One region of the Pseudoalteromonas sp. T1lg122 genome, then DNA from elsewhere that is predicted to be linked to it. Evidence: predicted binding sites of a transcription regulator. Region 1 holds the regulator's gene; each other region holds the start of a gene.
The links. Region 1 encodes sigma-54, which starts transcription at its own class of promoters, with help from an activator protein. Its sites were predicted from a motif close to GTTGGCACGNNNNTNGNNT; they were not measured.

Region 1 (10,273 bases):
AAGGTGTGAAGAAAATTTTGATCGCGTCTGGCGTACGCTATGACTTAGCCGTTGAAGATCCACGCTACGTTAAAGAGTTGGTTACCCATCACGTAGGCGGGTACTTAAAAATTGCCCCTGAGCATACTGAAGATGGACCATTATCTAAGATGATGAAGCCGGGCATGGGTGCTTACGATAAGTTTAAAGAGCTATTTGATAAATACTCAAAAGAAGCGGGTAAAAAGCAGTATTTGATCCCGTATTTTATTTCTGCTCACCCAGGAACAAAAGACGAAGACATGGTGAACATGGCGCTGTGGCTAAAGGCTCATGACTTTAAACTTGATCAAGTACAAAACTTTTATCCATCGCCGATGGCTAATGCAACAACGATTTATCACACAGAGATGAACTCGCTGCGCAATATTAAAAACAATACTGAACAAGTTCCAGTACCAAAAGGTGCGCGTCAGCGTCGCTTACACAAAGCGATTTTACGCTACCACGATCCAGCTGGCTGGCCGATGATCCGCGAAGCGCTGAAAAAGATGGGCAAAGCAAACCTCATTGGTAAAGGGCCAAACTGCTTGGTACCTGAAGAAGGCCGTAATGAAAAAGCGGCGCAGGGTAAAGGTGGAAAAGGCCGTGCGGCACTGACGCGTCACACCGGGTTTAGCCAATTTAAAAAGGCCAACACGAAACCTAGAGTGGGTAAAAATAAGCAGCGTGCAAAGTAAATAGAAACAAATACGGCCCTTTAAGGGCCGTTTTTATTTATACCAATTCGCTTAATTAAGTAGTATTGCGAATTGGTATTAGATCAATAACCAAGTTGCGGTGCCTAAAAAGGCAAAGATACCAACAATATCAGTGACGGTTGTCAGCACTACACTCCCGGCAAGGGCTGGGTCTATTTTCATTTTTTTGAGGATTAGCGGAATACTCGCACCTGCAATACCGGCTGCGACAAGGTTCATAAACATTGCAAACGCTAAGACCGCACCGAGCTTAAAGTCCCATTGCCATAGAGCAACCACGCCAGCAATTAAGACTGACCAAATAACACCATTAAGCGCACCAATTGCTAACTCTTTAAGTAGTAAGAAGCGTTGGTTAGTTTGGTTGATATGACCTACGGCTATACCACGAATAACCAGTGTCAGGGTTTGGCTGCCCGCAACACCTCCCATTGAAGGGACGATACCGTTTAGCACCGCCAAAATAGGTAAAATTGCTAAGGTGTTTTCAAAAAAGCTTGCCACAATGGCTGCTAGCAATGCGGTTAATAAGTTAACCCCAAGCCAAATAGAGCGACGCTGCGAACTCTTTAGTACTGGCGCAAAGGTATCTTCTTCATCGTCTAGACCCGCGAGGCTTAGCATACTGTGCTCTGCATCTTCACGGATTACGTCAACGATATCATCGATGGTAATACGACCAAGCAAGTGGGCGTTATCATCAACAACAGGGGCTGAAATCCAGTTGTGTCGTTCGAACAGTTGCGCGACATCACTTTCATCCATCGAAATTGGAATTGACTCACAATCTTCATCCATTAAGTCTCTGACAACTTTATCGGATGAATTAGTGAGTAGGGTGGTTAACGAGAGCGCCCCTAAAAAGCAATTATGCTTATCTACCACGTACAGATCATCAGTGCCCTCTGGTAATTCGCCCCTTAAGCGTAAATAGCGTAATACTACATCGAGGGTAACATCTGGACGAATGGTTACCGTATCGCTGTTCATCAAGGCACCGGCTGAGCGCTCTTGATAAGAAAGTGCTTGCGTTGCTCTCTCTCTATCTTGCGAGTCCATGGCACTGACAACGTCTTGATATACGGTATCAGGAAGACTACGTAGGACTTCACCTAAGTCATCGTCGTCCATGTCTTCTGTGGCTGCAGCGATGTGCTCAGGCTCCATCTGGGCAATAATGCCAAGACGTACATCTTCAGACAGTTCTTCTAGAACATCACCGCGGACATCTGGGTCAACCAGTTGCCAAAGCATACGACGAATTTTATGAGGAGAAGATTCAAGTAAAAGGGCTGTATCACAAGGCGCCGTTTTAGCTAACATACCGCGCACTTGAACAAATTGACCACTATTGAGTGACTTGGTCACTTGTTTGAGTTGTTGTAGTGGGTAATCTTGTTCAAAGGCTTCTGGCATTGGCGTCCTTACAACTGAAAAAAGTTTAAATAGGCTAAGCAAATCAGCATAGTTGCTTTGTGGTGTATTTGCAGAGATATCGTCGCACTGCGATAAATTTATTAAGAGTTTTGTAATTTAGAGAAGCGAGCGATATAAAAGTAGGATATTTAAAGGGAATTTTAAATATCCGAATTAAGTTTACCGTAAACCCCGAAGGCTTAGCAAATGCTATTCTTGCTCGTGAAAGCGTTGCGCAATTAATTCGCCAATTGCCGTTAATGCGGCATCAGCATCCGGGCCTTCGCATACAACGCGAACTTCTTTACCTTGGCTGCTTTCAAGTAGCATTAACGCTAACACGCTGTCGCCTTCGGCTTCTTTATCGTCTTGATAAAGGGTAATTTTGGCATCAAATTGCAGCGCTAATTGCGCCAAAACAGTGGCAGCACGAGCATGTAAACCAAGTTTATTTTGAATTAAAAAAGTATCTTCAGCGTGCATTCTAGGTGCCTAATTAAATGTCTTGTTCACGGTGACGAATTTTTACATTGGCATGGCTTTTCGCAAAGCTTTCACCAATTGTTTGCGCTAAATAAACAGAGCGGTGTTGGCCACCGGTACAACCAATTGCAATAGTTAGGTAACTGCGGTTATTGCGCTCTAAATGTGGCAACCATGTTTGCACAAAGGTCTGTATTTGCCATGTGAACTTTTGCACTATGCTGTGGCTCGCAAGATAATCTTTTACTGGTTGATCAAGGCCTGTTAGCGGCTTTAAATCTGGCTCCCAGTGTGGATTAGGTAAAAAGCGTGCATCAAATACGTAGTCAGCTTCTTTTGGTATACCGTGCTTAAAGCCAAACGACATAAAGGTAATAATCAGCTTTTTATCTTTTTTACCTAAGATCTTTTCGCGAATTGATTCAGCTAACTGATGAACACTCAAATCGGTGGTGTCAATCATAAAATCAGCGCGGGTGATCAGCACATCGAGCAATATTTTTTCTTGTTTAATAGCAAGATCGAGTGGCAAAGAATCAATCGATAATGGATGTAAGCGGCGTGTTTCTGAAAAGCGCTTTATCAGGGTTTGATCATCACTATCTAAGTAAAATAGCGTTGGGTTTGCAAACCCTGGTAGGTATTCAAGAATATCATTAAATTCTTGCTGCTCTTTCGGTAAGTTACGTACGTCGATACTGACTGCTATTTTATCGTAATTATCAGATACGCTACGTACGAGTGAAGGCAGCAAATTCACTGGAATATTATCAACGCAATAATAGCCTAAGTCTTCAAGTACTCGTAAAGCGACCGATTTACCTGAGCCTGAGCGACCGCTGATAATGATTAATTCCATTTATGCCTCTGCTGATATGACCTGAAACAGTTGCTGATCGGTTGTAGCACTGCGTAACTGTTTACAAAATTCTTTATCTTTAAGTCTATCAGCAATTGTTGATAAGGTCTTTAGGTGAAGCTGACAGTCACCATCTGGTACGATGAGTGCCACAAATATATCAACCGGGCGGTTATCAATAGCATCAAAATTGATGGGTGATTCACTCACTATGATAAACGCATGGGGTTCATCGGCACCGCTCATTCGACCATGGGGAATAGCAATACCGCGACCGATGCCGGTGCTGCCTAGTTTTTCTCGGTTGAGCAAAGCATCTAGGATATCTTGTTGCGATAAATGAGGAAGCTGCTGGTGGGCCAGTTCGCTGATATATTCAAGAATTCTTTTTTTGCTATTAAAAAGGACCGCAGCTTTGCTGCAGTCCTGGTTAGTAAGTGAACTTAGTTTCATAATTTAATGTCGAGCTAATTTCTCTTTGTGTTTAATGACTTGGCGATCAAGCTTATCGATCAGTGAGTCAATGGCTGCGTACATATCTTGATGTTCTGTAGAAGCGAACAATTCGCCTCCGTTTACATGTAAAGTTGCTTCTGCTTTTTGGCTTAATTTTTCTACATCTAGAATGACATGAACATTATTTATATGGTCAAAATGCCTTTCTAGTTTCGCAAACTTGGTGTTTACATAGTCTCTTAATGAATCAGTGATTTCTACATGACGACCAGTTAAATTTAGTTGCATAAGCATTTTTCCTTCTATGTAAAACGTCTAAATCAAACTCTTGCGCTGATTAGACGGAGGTATTGCTAGAGACTCACGATATTTTGCAATTGTACGTCTAGCTACTTTAATTCCTTGCTCAGCCAATATATCTGCAATTTTACTATCACTCAATGGTTTAGCTGAGTTTTCTGCGGCCACTAACTTCTTGATTAAAGCGCGTATTGCCGTAGAAGAACACTCACCACCATTTTCGGTGCTGACATGGCTTGAGAAGAAATATTTCAACTCAAAAATACCCCTCGGGGTATGCATATATTTTTGCGTTGTTACACGTGAAATTGTCGATTCATGCATTTCGACCATTTCAGCAACATCATTTAGCACCATCGGCTTCATCGCTTCAGGGCCGTGCTCAAAGAAAGCTTGTTGTTGTTGAACGATACAGTTGGTTACTTTTAATAACGTATCGTTACGGCTTTCTAAGCTCTTAATAAACCACTTTGCTTCTTGTAAGTGAGAGCGAATAAATTGGCTGTCGCTACTCGATTTTACTGAGCGAGACATAGCCGCATATTGGCTGTTTACTCTAATCTTTGGCATACAATCTGGGTTTAACTCAACCACCCAGCGACCTTTTACTTTTTTCACTGATACATCAGGTATAACGTACTCAGACTCTTCGCGTACTATGCTATCCGCAGGCTTAGGATTTAAGCTGTGAATAAGCGTCATCACTTCTTTAAGCTCATTTTCTTTAAGCTTAGTCTTTTTCATCAAAGTGCGATAGTCGCGACTCGCTAATAATTCGATATGCTCAGATAAAACCATTTTAGTTTCAGCTAAATATGGTGTGCTAGCGTCAAATTGACGAAGCTGAATACACAGGCATTCTTGTAAACTGCGCGCGCCAATACCAACAGGATCGAATAATTGTATTCTTTTTAAGACCGCTTCAACTTCATCAAGTTCGATTTCTTCTTCATCGTTATTTTGATTAAAGCTTTCGACAATATCTTCACAGCTGATCGTTAAAATACCTGAGTCGTCTATGGCTTCTACTATGGCTACGGCAATCGCTTCGTCAGTTGGGCTAAATGGCGTGAGCTGTAATTGCCACATTAGGTATTCTTGTAGGGTTTCAGTTGATGCGCCTTGGTAAATAGACTCATCTTCAGGCATAGGTCCTGATGATGTTGATGGGGCAGCACTCATGTACTCGTCCCACGTGACGTCCATTGCTAAGTCATCACTTACGGTGTCTTTATTGAGGGCGTCACTGCTTTCTTGCTCGTATTCGCTAGGTGCTTCTTCTGCAGACGCGCTTAGTTGCATATCGTCAGATTCAGCTTTTTGCTCATTCTTACCGATACTTTCTTCGTTGTAATCAGCCTCTTCCACTTCAAGTAGGGGATTACTATCAAGCGCTTCTTGAATTTCTTGCTGGAGATCCAATGTACTGAGCTGCAACAAACGAATCGCTTGTTGCAGTTGTGGAGTCATTGTAAGTTGCTGGCCCATGCGCAGCTGTAATGATTGCCTCATGTATCCCTAACAATCCTTTTTAAGTTATCGATGACTGTGCTGTGACAGTTAAAAAATTATCGATTTATTGTCATTGTTATAAGTCTAGCAGATGCTCTAGTCGGTGGCGTAATGGTTACAGCCTGAATTGCTCGCCTAGATATACATCACGTACAGTTTGGTCAGCTAATACGTGCTCAGGTGTGCCTGATGCAATTAGCTCCCCATGAGAAACAATGTAGGCTTTTTCACAAACATCAAGGGTTTCTCTAACATTATGGTCAGTAATGAGTACCCCAATACCGCGGTTTTTTAGGTGCTCAATAATTTTCTTTATATCTAACACTGAAATTGGATCAACACCAGCAAAAGGCTCATCTAAAAGGATAAATTTAGGATTTGCGGCTAATGCGCGAGCAATTTCAACGCGGCGACGTTCGCCACCTGACAGCGCCATACCTTGGCTGTCACGGATATGTTGAATGCTAAATTCGTCGAGTAAGCTGTTTAGCGTTTCTTCGCGGGTGGTTTTATTTAGATCTTTACGGGTTTCTAAAATTGCCATCAAGTTTTGATAAACCGTCAACTTTCTAAAAATTGACGACTCTTGCGGCAGATAACCAATACCTAAACGTGCGCGGCTATGCATTGGTAAAAGCGTAATGTCGTTATCATCAATGCTGATTTTACCTTTGTCGCTAGGTACTAAGCCTACAATCATATAGAAGGTTGTCGTTTTACCTGCGCCATTTGGACCAAGTAAACCAACAATGCTGCCAGCTTCAACTTCAAGGCCTACATTTTTAACCACTTGGCGGCCTTTGTAGCTCTTAGCTAAAAGCTCTGCTTTTAATGTGCTCATGGTTGGCCTTTGTTATCTTTTTTGTTTTCAACTGGAACGAGGATCGTGTGTACGCGATCTGTTGAGTTTTCGTCTTTTTCTGCGCTGATCAGCTGTTGAGCCATATCGTAGGTAATGCTTTTGGCCGTTACTTTTTGACCCGATTGAGTGACTTCAGCTTCGCCATTGAGTGTTAAGAAGCGTTTCGCAACATCGTAACGTACTTCTTGTGCACTGGCGCTCATTACGGTGCCATCAGCTTGCTTTTCTTCGAAATAAGCAGGATTACCTGTCGCGATAATTAATTCGACAGTGCCTTCGGTGTCTCCACCGTGTGCTTCAAGACGCTCAGCTGTAATACGACGATTACCATGCACGATCTCTACGTTACCTTCGAATATGCCAACGCCATCTTTTAGTTTACCAACTTGGCGGTCTGAGCTAATGCTAATTTGTGCGCCAGTTTGCTCAGCAGCCGCGCCTGAAAACGCGATCAATAAGCTTGGGATCAGGAGTAGTTTCTTAAGTTTATTGGTCATAGTATATGGTTCGTGTATGGTTAGTTAACTCAACAATTTCGGTTTTTAGATCGGCTTTTAAGCCTTTCCCGGTAATCTTTAAATTCGGTCCTGTTAGCGTCACAGGTTGCTTAGAAAACATGGTCATTTTATCAATGTCGACATTAATGTTTTCAGCTTTAATATCTTCGATCATGCCGTTGTGGGTTAAGTTTTTAGCAACCACATCCCCTTCAAAAATCAGCTGATCGTTTTCGTATAAAGTGGCTTCTTTGGCTTTTACTTGCCATACCTGCTGGTCGCCATAAATCGTAAAAATTGGTTGTTCAAAAAAGGTAAACCCTAATTGTTGATACAACTCCATTTTGGCGGCCGCCACCTTATGACTAATTTTGCCTTGTTCGTCATACGCAGTTTGCTTTAAGGCAACGGCTGTATAATCAGGCGATGCTATGATCTCGTCTTCACTACTTATTGCGTCTGTTGATTGATTAAAGTACGGGTACCATAACCACACCATGCAACAAACAAAAACAATACTCAGTAAAATACGGGCTATATTCATGCGCTGGTTCCATCGCTAGTTAACGGCTTGCCGTTTTCTAACATCAGTAAATCAGTTAATTCACGCACGGCTCCAAAGCCACCCGGTAATAACGTGGTGTAATGAGCCAGCTTTTTAATAAGCGGGTGTGCATCGTTTACAGCAACAGCAAACCCCACTTTTTCCATTACTGGTAAGTCTGGACCATCATCACCAATATAGGCAATTTGTTCATCTGTCAGCGCCAGTTTATCTTTTAACTCTTGATAAGCAATCAGCTTATCTTCTTGTCCCTGATAAATGTGCTGAACTGTTAGGCTAGTCATTCGCTGCTGAACTATTTGTGAATGGCGGCCAGTAATCACCGCGACGTCAAAACCACTATTAATAAGCGCTTTGATGCCAAAGCCATCTTTTGTATTGAACGCTTTCAGTTCTTCGCCATCATTGCCTAAATAAATGCGACCATCAGAAAACACACCATCTATATCGCAGATTAGCAATTTTACTTTTTGTGCGCGCTGACTTACATCAGGGCTAAGTGGCTGGTATAGCTCAGCGAATGTCATTGCTTAAAGAACTCCTGCTTTTAATAAGTCTTGCATATTAAGGGCACCAATTGGCGTATTGCTTTGATCCACCACAATTAAACCATTGATACGCTTACGTTCCATAATGTTTAAAGCCTCTGCTGCAAGCATATCTGGGCGCGCAGTTGTGCATGAACGAGTCATTACTTGGCTAATTGCCGTACTATGAATATCAATACGTTGCTCTAAAATTCGGCGTAAGTCACCATCAGTGAATAATCCGGCTAACTTTTCATCCGCACCAATCACCGCTGTCATACCAAGGCCTTTGGCAGACATTTCAATGAGTGCATCTTTAATGCTTTGTGTTTCGCTAACAATCGGCGTGGCATCGCCCGCGTGCATGACATCATTCAATGTCAGTAATAAACGCTTACCTAAGCTACCACCAGGGTGTGAAAGCGCAAAATCGTCGGCAGTGAAACCACGGGTTTCAAGTAGCGCAACCGCCATTGCATCACCCATTACTAACGTTGCTGTAGTACTTGCGGTTGGTGCTAGACCTAATGGACACGCTTCTTGGCTAACTTTGATGCATACATGTACATCAGACAGTTTGGCCATAGTTGAATCAGGGTTGCCTGTTAATGAAATCATCTTTGCGCCAATGCGCTTAATAACAGGAATAATGCTAAGTACTTCGCTGGTCTCACCTGAGTTTGAAATACACATCACCACATCATCGCGAGTGATCATACCTAAATCACCGTGGCTTGCTTCACCTGGGTGAACAAAAAACGCCGGTGTGCCGGTGCTAGCAAGGGTCGCAGCAATTTTATTACCAACATGGCCAGATTTACCCATACCTATAACGATAGTACGACCAGTGCATTGGTACATTAGCTGGCAAGCGTTATCGAAATCTTGGTTAATGTATTGCTCAATTTCTTGTAAGGCTTGTGCTTCAATTTCAAGTACGCGCTTGCCTTGCGCGATAAAGCTTTGTTGTGTCATTGATTATCCTATTTGGCTAAAAATATAGCCCTGATATGCAATAAATGCGACTAACAATAAGCCACCTTCTACTCTATTGATACGACGAGCACCTTTAAAGTTCAATGACATGGCAATCAATACAATCGTTGCTGCAATCATGATAAGTGCATCGCGGTTTGCCGCAGAAGGGTCAATAATTGATGGGTTGATAATACCCGCAAGAGGTAATACGGCGAGTAAGTTAAATATGTTTGAGCCAACGATGTTGCCAAGCGCTAAATCGTCTTCGTTCTTTAATACCCCTGCAATACAGGCTGCCAGCTCTGGTAAGCTGGTACCAATAGCAATAATGGTTAAACCAATGACTAGGTCTGATAAGCCAAAGTATTTTGCGATATCAACGGCTGATTCAACTAAAAAATGTGAACTGATTGGCAATAAAATCATCCCGATGACTAACCAAAACACGGCAGATTTAGTACTCACGTTGTCTGGCACATCTTCACATGCTTCGCTAACAAAGGGGTCATCTTGATTTTTGGCACGCAGAGAGATAATAACTAGGCCTGCTATAAACACCACAAACGCAAGCATTAAAGCGACGCCCTCAGCGAATGAGAAGTAGTTGTCTGAGAATACATACCAAGCGGCTACTGAGATTAACAGCACTAATGGCATTTCGCGTTTTAATGTCATTGATGACACGGAAAGGGGACGCAGTAAGGCTGTGACGCCAAGCACAAGTAAGATATTAGTAATGTTAGAACCAACCGCATTACCAACAGCGGTATCTGTTTTATTGGCAAGTGCCGCAGATGCAGACACCATCATTTCAGGGGCTGATGAACCCATAGCAACAACGGTTAAACCAATGATTAGGGTGGGGATCCCCATATTTTTTGCGAGTGCAGCCGCCCCATATACAAACCGATCAGCACTCCAAACGAGCGCTGCAAAACCAATAATTAAAATGACAAAAGAAGTCACCATTGTGATACGCCAACATTACTTATACAGATGACTGCAAATAGTAACAAAAGCGAGCATGAAAGTATAAGTAAAAGAATGAGCTGGCGAGCATAAAGCCAGTGTCGTGAGG
Region 2 (10,273 bases), on a different contig from region 1:
AAAACCGACTTTGCTAACTACTGTTTAGCTGATTATATTGCGCCAAAAGGCACCCCAGATTACTTTGGTGCGTTTGCGGTTACTGGTGGTCTTGAAGAAGACGACCTTGCCGATGCCTTCGATGCTAAGCAAGATGATTACAATAAGATCATGGTTAAAGCCGTTGCAGACCGTTTGGCTGAGGCATTTGCAGAGTACTTACATGAGCAAGTACGTAAAGAGTATTGGGGCTATGCGGTAGATGAAAACCTATCGAATGATGAACTTATTCGTGAAAACTACCAAGGTATTCGCCCAGCGCCAGGTTACCCGGCTTGTCCTGAACATACAGAGAAGAAGAAAATCTGGCAGTTACTTAATACCGAACAGCGTATCGGCATGAAACTAACAAGTTCATACGCAATGTGGCCGGGTGCGGCGGTTTCTGGTTGGTATTTCTCTCACCCTGAAGCTAAGTACTACGCAGTGGCGCAAATTCAACAAGATCAGGTTGAAGATTACGCTAAGCGTACCAACATGACTCTTGCAGAAGCTGAGCGATGGTTGTCGCCTAATTTAGGCTATGAACCAGAATAATAACCTTTAGTTATTAGCTTTTGTTTAAATTAAAAACGAGCCTCACATGGCTCGTTTTTTTATGCCCATTTTTAATCATACTTTTTTCTTTTTAATTGCTTTAATACTGGTAAATTCCTTCTAATTTAAATATTTGTGTTAAAGTTATACCAATTCGCTTAATAAAGTGGTCTATTTTGAGGCAATAAAGCCTCGTTGATAACAAGGCAAAAATTTCGTTATTTAGTTGTTCTAAATCAGAAATTTTTAACGCAGGTAGCGACAGGTTTAATCCCTCAAAATGATTAAGTATTATTGCGGATTGGTATTGTTGAGATTGATCAAGAAATCTAAGGTGAAATTGTGATTGATACAGTGAATGCAAGCGACAAAGATAAAGCACGATTTTTACGTGTTTTTGCATTTATTGGTTCGATCACTTCGTTTTTAATGGCGATCACCAGCTATCAAGATGGATACCATGCCCTTAGCTATTTATTGATTATTGGCGGCTTTGTGTTTGCCTCACCTTTCGTTATTAAAAATCGTGACGAAACCATAGCAGTACTTATGTTGTACGCTCTCTATTCGATGATGTGTTTTTTAATTGTCTCTGGGGGCAGCAATGGCACAGGGCCGTTATGGCTGTTTATAGTCTCGCCTGTGACCTTTTTTATTCGTGGCTTAAGGCGCGGAGCGTTCGATCTTATTCTGCTTGCCATCATTATTTCAGTGCTTTTCTACTTTACCGATCAATTTGGCTATTACAGATATCCGAGTCATTACTTTCCTACTCGGGTCATGCTGTGTTTCTCGATTTTATGTATTTTGGGCGGCTTCTACGAATATTACCGCAACAAATACAGTTTGCAGTTAATGGAACAGCTTAAGCTTAATCAAAAGCTTGCACGTACTGATGCGATGACTGAACTCGCTAACCGTCGCTTCGCAACTGAATGCTTGCAAGATAAGCGCTTTGGCGAAGGGGCTGTATTCTTGCTGATGGATGTTGATAACTTTAAGCAAATCAACGATACCTACGGTCATCAAGTGGGTGATGAGGTGCTGATATTTTTTGCTAATGTCTTTAAAGAAGTGTGCACAGAAGACGATGTTATTTCCCGTTGGGGCGGCGAAGAGTTTTTAATTGTGATCCCAACAGGGTATGAGCTTAGAGCAAGAAAAGTCGCTGAAAAAATCCATAAGAAGCTTGCCGAAAAGCCATTTACGAGCGGTCAGCATCGTTTTCATGTCACCTTAAGTATTGGCTTGTACGTGCGCGTTGCTGATGAAAGCATGGATCATTGCTTAAACATTGCCGATAAACGACTTTACCGCGCTAAATCGCAAGGTAAAAATCAAACGGTTGCTGAAGTTGATTTAGCGAAGCATGAGCCGGCTTGATAAATAAAGCCGCAATTAGCGGCTTTATTGATTGCTCAAATTAATGGCTTTTTTCAAAGTCGCTGACTTCACGTTCAGCTTCTTCCTTCGATTTACCGTATTTTTGCTGAAGTTTACCAACCAGCTCTTTACGGCTACCTTCAATTTTATCTAAATCATCATCGGTAAGGTCACCCCATTTACGTTGTGCTTTACCTTTAAGCTCTTTCCAGTTGCCTTCTAAACGATCGCTGTTCATCATAATCTCCTTACTTTGTTAAACATTCATCTTAGTAATAGCAATCGCAGTACCAACTTGGTGAATTTATTAACTGATTGATTTATAGTTGTTTTATGCTTTTACATATAATGAGTGGAATTTAAAAGTTTGCAATTACTACGTAGTTTTTAGAATCAGCCTGTAATATTTTCTGTTGCGCTAGTTTTTAGATACTTAGTGGCTTTTAGATGTATAGCGATTGATTATCCGCGTGTATTCTTCAGTTGATTTTAGTTTACGCAAGTTCTCGTTAAACTGGTCTCTTAAGGCTTCGTCTCGGAATAAAAAGCCACTGGGATTTTTGCCAAATAACGCAAATCGTTGTACAGGTTTAGAGACATCAATTTCGTCATTGATATTAATTAACGCTCGATAATAATCAAAAATTTTACCGTCCATCTGGATCACCTCGTAGCGCTCTCGATACAAAAGCTGTACTTGTGCAAGTTGATCATAGGTTTCTGCGTATTGTGGGTTTTCTCTGGCCATTGCTTGATATTCTGGTGTGAGTAATTCTTTTGCACCTTGCCATGAAAGAACACTAAAGTGTTTTAATTGTGCAATAGAGCTAAGCTGCAGGTTTTGCTTGGCCAGACTAAAAGCGAAGTTCTCGTAGCTGTAAGCAATATCTGAAAAGTAACCGCTCATTTGATGGGTTTCGATAATTTTTTCATTAATATCAGACACAACATCAACTAAGTTCTCAGTATACAAAGGGATCCGCCTTGCATAGGGAACGTAGACAAAGTGTATTTGATAACCGTGAACACCGAGTGTTGCACGAAGTAAGTCAGGAATAATACCTGTGTTGTCTTCAACCATCACCCAAGGTGGTAGTGTATTGCCAAGTGCAACCGTAATTTTTTGCTGACTAAACGCTTTTTGAAACGGGAAAACTAAAAGTAGCAAGGTGATTAAAATACGGGTGTAAATCCTGAACAAGTTAATTCCTTATTCTGATTTTTGTTTGGTCGTTTAATCAAGAATAAGTCTAAACTGGCAGAATGCAATGTTTTCACTTCTAAAGCCCGAGATAGAAAATAAGCCTATAGCCATCGCAATTTTTAGTTTTTTGATACAATGCGCGAAAAGAAAGTAAGAGATACCTAACGTGCTGCCAGTTCAAGATATTTATCAATCCCTGTTAACCACATTACAGAGTAACCCAATGGCTTTATTGCAAGCGCCACCGGGAGCGGGTAAATCGACATGGCTGCCTCTTACCCTAATGCGCGAAGGTCACTTTAAACGCATTGTTATGTTAGAGCCAAGACGACTGGCCGCACGCAATATTTCCCAGTATTTGGCAAGTCAGCAGAATGAAAAAGTCGGTGACAGTGTCGGCTTACGCATTCGTGGCGAATCAAAAGTAAGTTCTGCAACTAAACTCGAAATTGTCACTGAAGGCATGCTGACGCGTATGTTGCAAAATGACCCAGTGCTTAGTGATGTAGACTTACTTATTTTTGATGAGTTTCACGAGCGCTCAATTGCCGCAGATACGGCTTTGGCATTTGCCCTCGAAACACAGGCGGCACTTCGCGATGATTTAAAAATCTTACTGATGTCGGCAACCTTAGATGGCGATCGTTTCAGTGAGTTTTTCAGCTGTCCGATTATTTCATCACAAGGACGAAGCTACCCCATTGATGAAGTGTATATTCCACTTAAAGACGAAAGCCGTTGGCTCGATGACATACCTGCACTAATAAAACAGGCGCTTAGTGAGCAAACGGGCAGTGCTTTAGTATTTTTACCAGGGCAGCGTGAAATCATGCGCGTTCAGCAGTCTTTAAATGATTTAGGTGATAGCGTCGAAGTATTTAGCTTGTATGGTGAGCAAAATAAAAACGAGCAACAAGCTGCTATCGCGCCTGCTAAACATGGTAAACGCAAAGTGGTATTAACCACCAATGTCGCTGAAACCAGTTTGACCATTGAAGGAATACGCATTGTGGTTGATAGCGGCAAACGCCGTGCTGCCAATTTCAATTTAAAAACCGGTGTTACAGAGCTCGTTACGCAAAGTATTTCTCGTTCTTCTGCCATTCAGCGCGCTGGTCGTGCTGGGCGAATTGAGCCGGGGGTTGTGTATCGATTAGGCTCTAAACAAACTTTTGAGCGCCGTAATAGCCATGATGCGCCAGAAATTCTGACCAGTGATATTAGTCATTTGTTATTAGAGGCAAAGCAGTGGGGGGCGTCACTTGCTGAGCTTAGCTTACTCGACCCACCTAGTAGCCAGCAGATTAAACAGGCAACGGCACTTTTGAAAATGCTCGAAGCCATTGATGAAAATGAAAAGCTAACAGCCCTCGGTAGCCAAATGCTGAGCTATGGAGCCGATATTCGCCTCTCGCATATGCTCATTAAGGCAAAGCAACTAGAGCAGCGCATGCCTGGTATTTATGTATTAGCGGGGTATTTAACGGCACTGCTTGAAAGCCGAATTAGTATGCCTGCTGATCTTAATTTGGCATTACATAGTCAGCACAGCAAACCGCATCCAGTATTTAAGCAGCAATTAACATATTGGCTATCGCGCTTGCAACTCAAGCCGGTTAATGAGCTTAAAACAGAGTACTTGTCGCTGCTGGTGGCGCTTGCCTTTCCTGACCGCCTAGCCAAAAAACGCGGTAATGGTTATTTACTTGCCAATGGTGCGGGCGCCGAATTAAGTGAGGGGTTTTGGCATAACGATGATTATATTGCCATTGCACATATGGGCGGCCATAAAGGAAAACGTGTTTTTGCTGCTGTTGCCTTTATGCCAAGTGACCTTGAAGATGAGCTTTCGCATTTATTTGCTGAGCAAACTCGCTGCGAATACGATGAAAAAGCAGGGCGCTTTATCCATCAAGATGAGCTCAAGCTCGGTGCTATCACCATAGCGAGTCAGCCAAGTAAACAGCCCCTAGATAAGAGCGAACGCACTAAAGCGTGGTTAAACTTATTTAGTAAGCAGGGCTTTTCGTTATTTAATGAACAGCCCGACAGTGAGCAGTTACTTATTCGAATGAGTTTGGCAAGTAAGCTGTTACCAGAATCATTCCCGCTTTTAAATCATGATGAATTAATTGCCGATAACCAATGGCTTGCACCTTATTTGGATGATATTAAAAACCTTGAGCAATTAAAAAAGTTCAATTACAGCGAAGCAATTAAAAGCTGTTTTGATTGGCAGCAGCAAAGTTTATTGAATGAACTCCTCCCCTTGCGATTAACGGTGCCAAGTGGTTCAAATGTAAAAGTGACCTATCAGCTTGATGGCCCTGCGAAGCTCAGTGTACGCATGCAAGAAGTGTATGGCATGACCAGCACGCCTTTGCTGGCACAAGGTAAACTGCCATTATTAATGGAGCTATTATCACCAGCGAGGCGACCGCTGCAGTTAACTCAAGACTTAGCTAACTTTTGGCAAACGAGTTACCGCGATGTGCAAAAAGAAATGAAAGGGCGTTATCCAAAACATTTTTGGCCAGACGACCCAGCCACCAGCCAAGCAACTAATAAAGTAAAAAGTAAGATGTGATTTTAATGAAGCTGAGTGCTTAGCTCAGCTTCATCACTTGCCTTAGAGCTGCATGCTTCATAAACCGTTACAATTTCCAGCCTTGTTTTGGTATCCCTTTTGTTGACTGTTTAGTAGTCTAATTGAGTCATTAGTAAAAAGAGAAAGCCAGTGTCTGCAGCTATTACCCTTGCTCAATATGTTAAAAAACGAACAGGTGTGCCTCTGGGGCATAAAGATTCGCTGCGCAATATGCTGACACGCTCGCTGGGTGCGAGCTCGTTTTATCTGTTTTGGCGATATTGGAATCCGGTGTGGAGCTATTATTTATCTCGGTATGTAATGAAGCCTTGCAATGACATTATGCCGGTTTGGTGTGCGGTTGTTGTTACTTTTGCTGTCAGTGGGGCGCTGCACGATTTAGCAGTGAGTTTAGTGAAGTTAAAGCCACTATTCTTTTTTACTCCTTGGTTTACTGTGATGGGCGCTTTGGTATTAGTAAGCAAGTACAGCCAAATACAGTTTAGCTCTGCTCCTTGGTTGTTTAGAGCGCTCGCCAACATCAGCTTTATTGTATTGAGCTATTGGTTGACGAGCCACCTTTTTTAGTGCGTTATTGCGTTGCTAAGGGGTAGTCAGTGTAGCCTTTAGCACCGCCTCCAAATAGGGTATCTGGATCATGCTGAGCCAGTTCAATGCCTTGTTCAATACGCGCTGGCAGATCTGGGTTGGCAACAAACGGGCGACCAAAACCAATTAAATCAGCCCAGCCTGCGGCTAATGCTTGCTCTGCTTTCTCGTCAGTGTACTTGCCTGCATAAATCATTAGTCCAGCATAGTTCTTACGTAGCGCTTGCTTAAAACTTTGCTCCATTAAAGGCGCATCATCCCAATCAGCTTCGGCAATGTGCAGGTAAGCAACGTTGAGTTTATTGAGTACTTTTGCTGCGCCAATATAGGTTTCGAACGGGTTTTCATCGACCGTCCCATTGAGTGTTGTGAGTGGAGCAAGGCGTACGCCAACACGCTCAGCGCCAATTTCATCACATACCGCTTGTGTCACTTGTTGTAAAAAGCGTAAGCGGTTTTCTAAACTGCCGCCGTATTCATCGGTGCGTTGGTTCGACTCTGAATCAATAAATTGATTAATTAAGTAACCATTGGCAGCATGAAGTTCAATACCATCAAACCCTGCATCTACAGCATTACGGGCAGCTTGACGGTATTCGTTTATAACCTGTTTGATGTCGTCGTGGCTCATTGCGCGTGGCTGTGCTGTGGCAACAAAATCGGGTTTGTCATCTTCATCAATAAAAACTTTGACGTCTTTAGCTGCAATCGCTGATGGCGCAATTGGTTGCTCACCACCTGTGTTACTTGGGTGAGATACGCGGCCAACATGCCAAAGCTGAGCAAACATAATGCCACCAGCTTGATGAACTTTGTCGGTTACTTTTTTCCAGCCAGCAATTTGCTCGGCAGTATAAATACCCGGTGTCCAAGCATAGCCCTTACCTAGGGCTGATATTTGTGTGCCTTCGCTAATAATTAAGCCGGCGCTGGCACGTTGTGCATAGTAGTCGGCCATTAACTCATTGGCGATATCACCCGGTTGTGATGAGCGAGAGCGAGTCATTGGTGGCATGACAATGCGGTTTTTTAGTGTGTGACCGGCAAGTTGTACGGTATCGAATAATTTGTTCATTACGGCTCCTTGAAAGCGAATATGCTTTCAGCATAACGAAAATTATTTATGAAATTAATGCCACTAATCACAAAACACTTTTGTTAAAATTGCAAAAAACTACAGCGTTAACCTGGGTGCTATAAAGTCTAAAAACGCTAATACTCGTGATGAAACACCACTGTTTTGATAATACACCGCATGCACTTTTTCGCGGCGATTAGGGCTCAGTACCTCGCCTTCGAGCACTTTTACTAAACGACCTGCTTTTAAATCTTCGTTGATCATAAATTCCGATAACAAGGTAATGCCGTGACCTTGAATACAAAGCTGGCGCACAGTTTCACCACTTGATGCACTGATTGAAAATTTTAGGTCTAAAGGCGTGGTTAGCGGCCAGTGATTTAAATGCGGCGCGTCGGTAAAACCAATAAGCTGGTGTGAGGCTAAGTCGGTTAGTTCATTTAATGGCGGTGCCGCTTTTAAATAATCCGGGCTGGCAACGAGCTGTAGTTTGCTAACTCCCAAAGTGCGCGCATGCAAGTTTGAGTCAGCAAGCTCGCCAATACGAATAGCAATATCGGTTTTATGCTCAAGTAAATCGATAATGTTGTCGTGGCTGGTGATCTCAAGTTTTATGTCAGGATAAGCTTGGTTAAAGGCTTTTAAATGTGGCGCTAATTGGTGAAACACAAAGGGACTTGCGGCATCGACTCTTAATTTTCCTGATGGGGCGCAGTGTAGAAGCTTTAAGGCTTCTTCGCCTTGTGCAAGCTGACTGAGTGCTTCTCTAGCATAGCCTAAAAATAACTGACCTTCTTCGGTCAGCTCAATGCGCCTTGTGGTGCGGTTGAATAAGGTAACGTTTAATGATTTTTCAAGCCGAGTTACCGCCCGTGATATTTTTGCAACTTGCTCATCTAAGGCATTGGCTGCACTTGAGAACCCGCCGGTGTCAACCACGCTAATAAATGCTTCTAAATCTTGGGTGTTGGAGATCACGCTCATGGTTTTACCTTTTCATTTTTGACAAAAGTATTTTGTCACTACTGCTATTTTTTGCAAATTTAATTTTAGCCACAATAGCCGCACTTTCAAAATTAAATTAGAGGATATGTGATGCCAATAGCATTACTAGCGTTGACTCTCAGTGCGTTTGCCATAGGCACCACTGAGTTTGTGATTGTCGGCTTAGTGCCAACTATTGCTGAAGATTTAGCTGTTTCGTTACCGAGTGCCGGGCTACTTGTAAGCTTGTATGCTTTGGGTGTTGCGGTGGGGGCGCCAGTATTAACTGCGCTAACAGGGCGATGGAATCGAAAACATGTATTACTTAGCTTAATGAGCCTATTTGTAATCGGTAATTTACTGGCTTGGCAAGCACCTAGTTATGGCAGTTTGATCACAGCAAGGATTCTAACAGGTCTTGCCCATGGGGTGTTTTTCTCAATTGGTTCAACCATCGCAACAGGGCTTGTCAGTAAAGATAAAGAAGCCAGTGCCATTGCGATTATGTTTACGGGGTTAACGGTTGCATTAGTAACCGGTGTGCCATTAGGGACTTGGATTGGTCAGCACTTTGGTTGGCGAGCGACCTTTTTAGTGGTGTCTTTACTGGGCTTAATTGCACTCATTGGTAGCACATTTTTAATTCCTAGCAACTTAAAGCAAAGTAAACCGGCTACTTTGAGTGAGCAATTAAAAGTAATGGTGCAACCTAGGCTTTTACTGGTGTATTTGATGACCATACTTGGTTATGGCGGCACATTTACTGCCTTTACCTATTTAGCGCCAATTTTAGAGCAGCAAACTGGATTTGCATCAGCCACTATTAGCTTAATCATGCTGGTATATGGGGTATCGGTTGCTGTTGGCAATATTTACGGCGGTAAATTAGCCGATAAAAAAGGCCCCATTAGTGCGCTGACTATTATCTTTAGTGCTTTAAGTATTGTGCTGTTAGTGCTGACCTTTACCATGCAATCTAAAGTCGCTGCGGTACTGACCATACTTGTATGGGGGGCATTTGCGTTTGGTAATGTGCCTGGGCTGCAAGTCTATGTGGTTAAACTTGCCGAAAAGTTTACACCCAATGCCGTCGATGTGGCATCAGGGTTAAACATTGCAGCGTTTAATATCGGGATTGCGCTAGGTTCAGTGTTAGGTGGTGTTGTCGTTGAAAACTACTCATTGCAAGACACTGCTTGGATTGGCGCTATCATCAGTTTAGCGGCGTTAATTGCAACACGATACAGCGGCTATTTAGATAAACGCGAGATCATAAAGCCACAAACAGCTTAAAACTAAATTGTTGATAGTTCGGTGCTTTGTCGTTATTTTAGGTGCGTAGTTTGATTATTAGTCATTAACTAAAACCACAAGGAATAACGATGAAGCCCCTTTATTTTCTAGCTATTTGCTTGCTAAGCACATTTAGCAGCCAAGCAAAGCAAACTAACCCAGAGCTCACAGCATTAGCACAGCAGTACTTTAATACCATGGTTGCAACACAAGCACCTAATGCGACTAAAAAAGAGTTAGAAGCTTTTTTAGCTTTATTAACTGACGATGTAGCAAATCAACACTTACCTTATCAAACCGATGATTCAAGAGAACCAGATGGTAAAGCCATGATGCGTAAAGGCATGACTTTTTACCTTGGGGCGCACACTGAATACCAAGCAAACTTACTCGATACCTTTATTTTTAATGATTCTGCCATTGCTTTGCGTTATACCCATCACGCTAAAGGTATACACCCACAAAACCAGCAAGAAATTGAATACACGCAAACCATTATGGATGTGCTCGAAATCGAAGATGGCAAGATAGCGGTTATTCGTAAATACCACGAATGAAC
Region 3 (10,273 bases), on a different contig from region 1:
AACGGTTGTTGCTGGCGATAAAAGCTTAGTAAACCTAATTGCTCACGAGCTTGCTCACTCTTGGTCTGGTAACTTAGTGACTAATGCGACGTGGGAAGATTTATGGCTAAATGAAGGTTTCACGTCTTACGTTGAAAACCGCATTATGGAAGAAGTGTTTGGCCGTGACCGTGCAGTGATGGAACAAGCGCTTGATGCAGCAGGTTTACGTGCATTACTTAAAACTCTGCCAGCAGCAGATACGCGTCTTAACTTAAAACTTAATGGCCGCGATCCTGATGATGCATTTAGTTCAGTGCCTTACACCAAAGGTCAACTTTTCTTAATTTATTTAGAAAACAAATTTGGCCGTGACAAGTTCGACCCATTCGTAAAAGGTTACTTTGATCAGTTCTCGTTCAAGTCTCTAACAACAGCTCAATTTGTTACTTACTTAAAAGCAAATCTGATCGACAAATATCCAGGCGTAGTCAGCATGGATAAAGTTAATGAGTGGATCTTTGAGCCTGGTTTACCAAGCGATGCACCAAATCCAACGTCTGATGCTTTCGATAAAGTTGATGCAGTCACCAAAACATGGTTAAACGGTGAGATTAGCGCAGCTCAATTACCAACATCTGATTGGTCAGTTCATGAGTGGCTACATTTCTTAAATAATCTACCTCGCGATTTAAGCATTGAAAAAATGACTGAGCTTGATAACCAATTCAACCTAACACAGTCAACTAATGCTGAGCGTGCTTTCGCATGGTTCATGCTAGCGGTAGGAAATGGTTATCAACCAATTTACCCTGCGCTTGATAAACACCTATCAAGCATCGGTCGCCGTAAATTAATTGTGCCACTATATAAAGCACTTATTAAAAACGGTAAAAAAGACTGGGCACATGATGTGTACTTAAAAGCACGTCCGGGTTACCACCCACTTGCACAAGGTACCGTTGACGACTTATTCGCAAAATAAGTTATCAAACACTAAAAAGGCGCTGCAATCAGCGCCTTTTTTAATAGTTAAAATTAGTTACTTACTTTTTGTAAGAAAGCCCGACGCTCTTCTGGGCTTGCCTGCTGCCACCAAAACTCAAGCATTGCAGCTGCACTTGGCGTATTTTTCAAACCCGCTTGTCCGCCGGGTACTTTTGCAGGCAATGTGACAGGAGTTGCAGTCGCGGGTTTACTACTTGCAACAACAGGAGCAGTTGCTACAGCTTGTACAGGCGCGCTAGCTGCACGATAGCCAATAATAGATAACGGTACAGCAAGCTCACTGCCCTTAGCCTTTAAGCTTACTTGCGGTGATTCGGCAAACACTTCTGCTGCCACTGCATTACTGGCTCGATTAAACACTAGGTCATAGTCTTTGCCACTTTCCACCGTGACCTCAACCCAAAAAGGCTCAGACTCTACGACTTGATGATCATCATAGCCTTGCTCGAAAAGATCGGTGTATTTCATTTTTACTTGGTATGTACCCGGGGCAAGCTCAACGTCATCAACACGACTGAAAAAAGACTGCTCAATAAGGCGATCCCCGACTTGTAAAGGCACAAACTCTTCTGGAAAGTGAATAGTCTCAGCTACACTGCTAAAACTATTAAATAGCATTAACGCACTACTCAGTAATACTAACTTACGCATGTTCACTCCTTGGTTGTTCAACTTGCGGCAGTTTCAGTTTGACACTGCAAATAAAGTTTGTCATTAGTGGGCGGTCATTTAACCACATTTATAAGAGAGCTAAGTATGAGCCAAGAGACTATTTTTACAAAGATTATTAACCGAGAGATCCCTGCAGACATTGTTTATGAAGACGACTTATCTCTTGCTTTTAAAGATATTAACCCACAAGCCCCTTTTCATGTGCTGATCATCCCAAAAACTCAAATAGCAACGATAAATGATGTAACAGAAGAAAATGCCGCTTTAGTCGGTCACTTATATGTAGTGGCAGCAAAACTCGCTAAGCAATTTGGCTTCAGTGAAGACGGTTTTCGCGTCGTAATGAACTGTAATGACCACGGCGGGCAAACCGTGTACCATATACACCTACATATGCTGGCAGGTAAAGAAATGGGCTGGCCTCCTTATCAAGACAAGAAAAAACACGCAATCTAATACTTTGATATGTAAACAACTGTAAAAAGTAGCACAAACATATTATTTTTGGCTATAATGAATATATATCAGTTAGTTAACATATTGCGATTAGTTAACTAACTGTAATTTTTGACACAAAACAGACACAAACTGTACTTTTCCTGCACAACTCTCAGAAATTTCTAATACGAAAGGGGTGGATTGCGTGATAGGATTTAACTGTCAACTTTATTCAAGAGTGTATATATATGAGTAGTTCAGCCTTTTTATTATTAGATCCAGAGCCAATTAATACTATTGGCATTAACGTATTAGAGCCATTGTTAAAAACACAAGGACTAGCAGTGACATCTGGTACTGATATTTCTGAAGTACCAGAAGGAACACGCTTGTTATTTATTGAAACGTCAAGCACAGATCCGTGGGGCAAGTTAAAAGAACAACTAGTTAATCTACGAATGAAATGCGATATCGTATTGTTTAACTTAGATGAAAACCCTGAACTTGCAAACCGTGCTCTTTTAAGTGGTATTCGTGGTGTGTTCTACACAACAGACAATGCTGATGTGTTAATGAAAGGCATTCGTTTATTACTTGAAGATCAACTATGGTATCGCCGCGACATCATGTGTAATGCATTAAATCGTATGTTGCAGTTCAATAAAGACGCACTCCACAAATTGACAGATGGTGACATCGAACCGGTTAAACTTACTAAACGTGAAAAAGCAATTATCTCATTAATGAGTAAAGGTTCGAAAAATAAAGAAATTGCTGAAGATTTAAGCATCAGCCCGCATACAGTTAAAACTCACTTATACAGTGCATTTAGAAAAACTAAATGTCGTAACCGTATCGAGCTATTGTCTTGGGCACAGCAAAATATTCCTGACGAAATTCGCTAAACCAAGCAAAACATCCTACTAGTTAAAACAGACGCAACCGCGTCTGTTTTTGTTTCTGGTTGCTAAACGCAGTAATTGACTTTATTCTCAAACTGATTGCAAAACACCGGAAATACAATGCTCGACTCAGCCACTTTATATTATGCCAGTGCTGCCATGATGGCAGTGATGACCCTTCTTAATTACCTTACATGGCGAACCAATAATAATACTCCGGGCACCTTACTCTATATTTTCTACCCTTTAGTGATGTTTGCATCGGTAATGAGTTTTGCACTGCATGGCCATATCAATAATATTGCTAGTGTTGCTATCGCAAACACCCTACTCTTTAGTGCATCCATTATTCATGTACTCGCGATATGCCAATTTTTAAATGCCAAATGCGTCGGTTTTAAAACCTTTGTTGCGATCACGGTGGTGCTCGCGATGACCATGGTTTACCTTGCCACTGATAGCGCCGAGTTACGTAGTCGAATTTTGGTTTCAGATCTCCAGCATATAATTGAAGCGTTGTTTTTAATGGCATTATTCATTCGAAATGGCCGTAAAAGTTACCCCAATGGCAGTATTGTCTACATCTTAATTCTCAGCATTATTCTGGCGATATTTACAGGCAGAACCTTAATGATGGGAGATGTCACAACAGCTAATCTACTCTCTGCAAATTGGTTTAGTATCACTTTATTTATAAATGGTGTTATTGCGCCGATGTTTTATGCAACCGGTATGGCACTATTATGTAATGAACGCCGCGAGCAAAACCTTAATCAGTTAGCTGAAAAAGCACACAAAGACTTAGAAATTCGTGGCTTATTCTTATCAACTATCAGCCATGAAATACGCACACCGTTAAATGGCATTTTAGGTAGTGCGCAGCTAATCATGAACCAGTCGAGTGATCCACGAGATAAGCCTTATTGCGAAGCAATAATTAATTCAGCTGAGTCACTCAACTTGCTGGTCGATAAAGTACTCGACTACGCCAGCCTAGATCAGCGTGATGAAGCGCTCTACGAAGAAGACGTCGAGTTTAAAACCTGGCTCAATAACCTCTGCCTTTTGCTTAGTCCTTTAGCAGAGCAAAAACACTTAAAGTTTGAACTTATATACAACTTGCCCGATCAAGCATGTTATTACTGCGACCAACAAAAGCTCAGACAAGTTATTATTAACTTAGTGGGTAATGCGATTAAATTTACTGACCATGGCGCAGTAAAAATTCATGTGAAACTGCTCAACGAAGGGCAATTAGATCACCTTGTTCGTGTTAGTGTAATCGACTCAGGCCCAGGTATTGAAGATGAAGAAATTGCCTACCTTACAGAACCTTATGTACAAAGTAGTGCAGGTAAAGAAAAAGGCGGAACAGGCCTTGGCTTAGCGATTACTAGCCGTTTATTAGATAAATTAGGCAGCAAACTCAATATTGAAAGTGAGCTAAACAAAGGCAGTACTTTCAGTTTTGATATCTCTCTTGCGATTGGTGAGCTCAGCCTCGTTGAGCAGCGCCACCAATCAAAAGATTATGTTACTGGCCTGGACGTGTTATTAGTTGAAGATCTCGATTTAAATCAGAAAATTGCCATTGAATTTATGGCCGATGACGAGCACAAAATCAAGCTTGCAAAAGACGGAACTAGCGCCATTGAACTGATGCAGAAGCATCACTTTGATGTGGTGCTATTGGATATGAACTTACCAGACCTTACTGGTCAAGAAGTGTTGAAAAAGCTCAAAACCATCGACCATTTAAACCAACGAACACCGGTGTTAGCGTTTACCGCGAGTCTTAGTCCTGATGAAATAAAAGAGTACTTAGCACTTGGTATTAAAGACATTGTTGGCAAACCAATAAAGCAACAAAAACTGCGCCAAGCACTCAGTGACTCACAAAGCAATCAGGCTGCGAGTATTGCCGTTGAGCTGCGCGATACACTCTATGATGAAACAGCCGCTGCCACACTTGTCAGCTCATTCAGTGAAGATGAAGTCTCATCGATTTACAATGAATTTGTACTCTCTGCAAGGAACAAACTCATTCGCTGTCAACAACTCGTTGAAGACGATAAAGATCAGTGTATTAAACTTTTGCACCGCCAAGCTAGCACTGCTTTACAACTAGGCTTTAACCGTTATGGTCTAGAGCTCAAGAAAATTGAGCGTAAGCTACTCGACAACAAACCTTTGAAAGAATCATTAACCGAAGCTTTAGTGCTATGGCAAGAAAGCCTACAGGCCTACTTGAAGCATGTTAGAAGTGAGTTAGCATAAGAGCTAGCTCTTAACTTCTCGCTTCTAGCGCAAACTAAACCCCGTTTAACCTTGAGCATGATGGCTTAGCTCTACAACTGCGAAAATAATGCCGCTCTCGATCAACTAACGACTGATGTCTAATATCTGACCTCTCGTTCTTTTGAAAGCTAAAACAAAAAACCGCCGTATTTTTCAATACGGCGGTTCTCATTTTTCGAAGCGAAAGACGTTATTAGTCTTTAGCTGCACGGCTCGCACGTTTACGCTCACTTTCAGTTAAGTGACGTTTACGAATACGAATGCTCTCAGGTGTTACTTCTACTAACTCGTCATCATCGATGAACTCAATCGCTTGCTCAAGCGTGTAGTTTAGTGGTGGCGTTAACGTTTGCGCTTCGTCTGTACCAGACGCACGTACGTTTGTTAACTGCTTACCTTTAAGCGCGTTTACTGTTAGGTCGTTATCACGGCTGTGGATACCGATAACCATACCTTCGTAAACTTCAACACCGTGACCGATGAATAACTTACCACGATCTTGAAGGTTGAATAATGCTTAGTCAGTGCTTTACCTGTTGCGTTAGCAATCATTACACCGTTCTTACGAGCACCGATAGTACCGCCTTTGTACGGACCGTAGTGATCGAACGTATGGTAAAGAAGACCAGAACCTGACGTTAATGTCATGAATTCAGTTTGGAAACCAATTAAGCCACGGCTTGGGATCATAAAGTCCATACGAATACGGCCTTTACCATCTGGAGACATGTCAGTTAGCTCACCCTTACGAAGACCAATTTGTTCCATGATAGAACCTTGGTGCTCTTCTTGACAGTCGATTGTAAGTGTTTCGTATGGCTCTTCTTTTTGACCATCAACTTCACGAAGGATTACTTGTGGACGAGATACAGCAAGCTCGTAACCTTCACGACGCATGTTCTCGATTAAGATACCTAAGTGTAACTCACCACGACCAGAAACACGGAAGCTATCTGGGTTGTCAGTTTCTTCAACACGTAATGCAACGTTGTGAACAAGCTCAGCTTGTAAACGCTCAAGGATGTTACGTGAAGTTACGAATTTACCTTCTTTACCAGCAAATGGTGATGTGTTTACAGAGAACGTCATTGTTACTGTAGGCTCATCAACGCTTAGCGGTGGTAATGCTTCAACGGTATTTACATCACAGATAGTGTCTGAGATTTTCAGCTCACCAAGACCTGTGATTGCAATGATGTCACCCGCGCCAGCAGATTCTGCTTCATGACGCTCAAGACCTAAGTAACTCATTACTTGGCCAACTTTACCGTTACGCTTAGTACCGTCTGCGCTTACAACAGTAACCTGTTGGTTAGGACGAACAGTACCACGCTTGATACGACCTACACCGATAACACCGATGTATGAGTTGTAGTCAAGCTGAGAAATTTGCATTTGGAAAGCACCTTCAGGATCTGCATCCGGTGGAGATACTTCGTCAACGATCATCTGGAACATTGGTTCCATGTTATCTGATGGCTCGTCTAAATCCATTGTTGCCCAGCCGTTGATAGCTGATGCATAGATTACTTTAAAGTCTAACTGTTCGTCAGTTGCACCTAGGTTATCGAATAAGTCGAAAACTTGGTCCATAACCCAGTCAGGACGTGCACCTGGTTTGTCGATTTTGTTGATTACAACAATCGGCGTTAAACCTTGTGCGAATGCTTTTTGCGTTACGAAACGCGTTTGCGGCATTGGACCTTCTTGAGCATCAACAAGTAGTAATACTGAGTCAGCCATCGAAAGTACGCGTTCTACTTCACCACCGAAGTCGGCGTGTCCTGGGGTGTCTACGATATTGATATGGTAGTCGTTCCAAGAGATAGCAGTGTTCTTAGCTAAAATGGTAATACCACGCTCTTTCTCAATGTCGTTTGAGTCCATTACGCGCTCTTCGTTACCGCCGCGCGTTTCTAATGTGCCTGATTGCTCAAGCAGTTTATCAACCAGAGTTGTTTTACCGTGGTCAACGTGGGCGATAATCGCTATATTTCTTAACTTTTCGATGCTCATATTTTTTCTCAGAGAAATTGAATCTCATTGATCCTGCAAGATCTACGCACTCACCTGCATTTTCACCAGATGTCCCAGCATAGGATTTAAAAGGGCGCATATTATCCCTTAATAATGGCATGGATGAAAGTTTATCCAATATAAATTTATAAACTTTCTTCAGGCTTTTTATAAGTATCTGTTTTATAAATGACAAATTTATGAAAATTAAAGTGAATCTGAACTCAAAACTGGCGAAATTTTAGTTTTTGAACCATATTTTGGCACTAAATCGTGTTTACAACAGACAAATTGGCATGCGCAATTATTGTGCAAATCGCAGTCGCACTTTTTACGCACCAGAATGATCTTTTTACGCACCAAATTAGTGCAAAAAAAGTTAACAAAACCAGAAGGCGTTTACTTTTTACAAGGCTAAACAATGCGTTAAAAACATGGCACGAAACCAGCTTATATAAGTCAAAAGCAATAATGCAGCAAAAATAAAACCCAACAATTGGAGGACACATGTCACAATCGGTTTTAGATTTTATCAAAGAAAATGACGTTAAGTTCATTGATTTACGCTTTACTGATACTAAAGGTAAAGAACAGCATGTTTCTATTCCTCATCATCAAGTTAATGAAGACTTTTTTGAAGACGGAAAAATGTTCGACGGCTCTTCAATTGCTGGTTGGAAAGGTATCAACGAATCAGACATGGTATTAATGCCTGTTCCTGAGTCTGCGAAAATGGACCCATTTTCTGAAGAAGCAACACTAATCATCCGTTGTGACGTAGTTGAACCTTCAACACTTCAAGGTTACGAGCGTGACCCACGTTCTGTTGCAAAACGCGCTGAAGAGTACATGCGTTCTACTGGTATTGCTGACACTGTTTTATTTGGTCCAGAGCCAGAGTTCTTCCTATTTGACGACGTTAAATACAAATCAGACATGTCTGGTTCAATGTACAAAATCGATGACATCGAAGCTTCATGGAACTCTGATAAAGACTACGAAGGTGGCAACAAAGGTCACCGTCCAGGTGTTAAAGGCGGTTACTTCCCGTGTTCACCTGTTGATTCATCACAAGATTGGCGTTCAGCGACTTGTTTAGTTCTTGAAGAACTTGGTCAAGTTGTAGAAGCTCACCACCACGAAGTAGCAACTGCGGGTCAAAATGAGATCGCAACTCGCTTCAATACAATGGTATTAAAAGCTGACGAAATCCAAGAGATGAAATATGTTATCCATAACATGGCTCACTTATATGGTAAAACAGCGACTTTCATGCCTAAGCCAATCGTTGGTGATAACGGTTCTGGTATGCACTGTCACCAATCACTAGGTAAAGATGGCGTGAACATCTTCGCTGGTGACAAGTACGCTGGTCTTTCTGAAGAAGCACTTTACTACATTGGTGGTATCATCAAGCACGCTAAAGCAATCAACGCATTCGCTAACGCGTCAACTAACTCATACAAACGCCTAGTACCTGGCTTCGAAGCACCAGTAATGCTTGCATACTCTGCACGTAACCGTTCTGCTTCAATCCGTATTCCAGTGGTACCGTCTGCTAAAGCACGTCGTATCGAAGTACGTTTCCCTGATCCAACAGCTAACCCATACTTAGCGTTCTCTGCAATGCTTATGGCTGGCCTTGACGGTATCAAAAACAAGATCCACCCTGGCGATGCAATGGACAAAGACTTATACGATCTACCTGCTGAAGAAGCAGCTGAGATCCCACAAGTTGCATCTTCTTTATCTGAAGCACTAGCATCACTTGACGCTGACCGTGAGTTCTTAAAAGCTGGCGGCGTGTTCACTGATGACCTAATCGATGCTTACATCGCGCTAAAAGGCAAAGAAGTTGAAAAACTTAACATGACAACTCACCCAGTTGAGTTCGAAATGTACTACAGCGTGTAATACGCTGTAGCAGAATTATCTAAAGATAATAAATGTGTGTTCTCAAGCCCGCTCCGCGGGCTTTTTTAATGGTAATTGAGCGGGTTCTACTCTACAGTTTTAGTTAGATTAAAAAATGCAGGGTTGCAGGGTGAAAAGCACAACTTTATTGGTACTATCGCTGATTTTTCTAAGCTTTTTTAGCTATGGCGCAGCGCAAAAAGTCTATTCTTGGAAAGATAAGAACGGCGTTTTAGTATTTTCTGATACACCACGACCTGGTGCGACAGAAGTAAAGATGAACACCCAAAACCTGACCATGCCAGCTACCGACACCAGCATACTTGATAGCGCCCCAAGCGCAATGCCAGTCAAATTTAACGTCAGTATTTCATCACCAGCAAATGAAGCAACCGTAAGAGAAAATACCGGCTCTGTGTACGTTACTGCACGCATTAGCCCTCGCTTCGAAAATGGCTTTAAAGTACAACTTTTATTTGATGGCTCAGCCCATGGTGCACCAAGTAATAGCACGACCTTTGCACTAAGAGAGGTCGAGCGAGGTGAACACACATTACAAGCCAAACTTTATGATGCGAATAATAAACTCGTTTCGGTTAGCCCAGTCAGCACCTTTTTTATGCATAGAACATCGATTTATGGCGGAAACTAAAATTTTCGATATAACGTCTCTTAATGTAAAAAGAGTATGCTAAGCTGCACTTAATCGCAACGCACTAAAATGGTGCAATCATGCTCAGTGAAACACACTTTAATTCTGAATTACTCGACAGTATTTGGAAAAATTTAAGTACTGCCGTCATTTTACTCGACCGAGATTTTAAGCTGGTTTATGCAAACGATAGCGCCAGTGAGCTTTTAGGTTTAGGTCCAAAACGCATTATCAACCAACCGTTCGATAACCTATTTAATTACCACTCAATAGACTTAAAACGCATTGCCCAATATTCGTTATTCGATGGTGTCGATTGCCACCAGCACAGGGCTGACGTGGTGTTCGTTGATTCTCGCCACGCGAAATTAACCATTAGTACGCGCAGAATTAG

Region 2: a site for sigma-54 is predicted at 2,236-2,254, ahead of C2M33_RS20675 (CsbD family protein). Genes of this name have one in related genera too.
Region 3: a site for sigma-54 is predicted at 7,747-7,765, ahead of glnA (glutamate--ammonia ligase). Genes of this name have one in related genera too.

What each region holds. Positions count from the first base shown of each region.
Region 1 covers NZ_PQCG01000031.1:96,078-106,350, forward strand. Annotated here, with positions in the region: gene C2M33_RS11260 (YgiQ family radical SAM protein) at 1-719, shown strand, start outside; gene mgtE (magnesium transporter) at 798-2,156, opposite strand; gene C2M33_RS11270 (HPr family phosphocarrier protein) at 2,367-2,639, opposite strand; gene rapZ (RNase adapter RapZ) at 2,653-3,498, opposite strand; gene ptsN (PTS IIA-like nitrogen regulatory protein PtsN) at 3,499-3,951, opposite strand; gene hpf (ribosome hibernation promoting factor) at 3,955-4,242, opposite strand; gene C2M33_RS11290 (RNA polymerase factor sigma-54) at 4,270-5,766, opposite strand; gene lptB (LPS export ABC transporter ATP-binding protein) at 5,882-6,607, opposite strand; gene lptA (lipopolysaccharide transport periplasmic protein LptA) at 6,604-7,125, opposite strand; gene lptC (LPS export ABC transporter periplasmic protein LptC) at 7,115-7,669, opposite strand; gene kdsC (3-deoxy-manno-octulosonate-8-phosphatase KdsC) at 7,666-8,217, opposite strand; gene C2M33_RS11315 (KpsF/GutQ family sugar-phosphate isomerase) at 8,221-9,192, opposite strand; gene C2M33_RS11320 (calcium/sodium antiporter) at 9,196-10,164, opposite strand.
Region 2 covers NZ_PQCG01000034.1:525,439-535,711, reverse strand. Annotated here, with positions in the region: gene metH (methionine synthase) at 1-576, shown strand, start outside; gene C2M33_RS20680 (GGDEF domain-containing protein) at 919-1,959, shown strand; gene C2M33_RS20675 (CsbD family protein) at 2,000-2,197, opposite strand; gene C2M33_RS20670 (substrate-binding periplasmic protein) at 2,393-3,160, opposite strand; gene hrpB (ATP-dependent helicase HrpB) at 3,330-5,750, shown strand; gene C2M33_RS20660 (MBOAT family O-acyltransferase) at 5,901-6,338, shown strand; gene C2M33_RS20655 (alkene reductase) at 6,343-7,434, opposite strand; gene C2M33_RS20650 (LysR substrate-binding domain-containing protein) at 7,534-8,421, opposite strand; gene C2M33_RS20645 (MFS transporter) at 8,533-9,714, shown strand; gene C2M33_RS20640 (nuclear transport factor 2 family protein) at 9,804-10,271, shown strand.
Region 3 covers NZ_PQCG01000005.1:224,855-235,127, reverse strand. Annotated here, with positions in the region: gene C2M33_RS05305 (M1 family metallopeptidase) at 1-964, shown strand, start outside; gene C2M33_RS05300 (DUF2057 domain-containing protein) at 1,018-1,638, opposite strand; gene C2M33_RS05295 (histidine triad nucleotide-binding protein) at 1,744-2,115, shown strand; gene C2M33_RS05290 (helix-turn-helix transcriptional regulator) at 2,346-3,002, shown strand; gene C2M33_RS05285 (ATP-binding protein) at 3,120-5,276, shown strand; partial or broken gene typA (translational GTPase TypA) at 5,491-7,313, opposite strand; gene glnA (glutamate--ammonia ligase) at 7,821-9,227, shown strand; gene C2M33_RS05265 (DUF4124 domain-containing protein) at 9,358-9,879, shown strand; gene glnL (nitrogen regulation protein NR(II)) at 9,960-10,273, shown strand, end outside.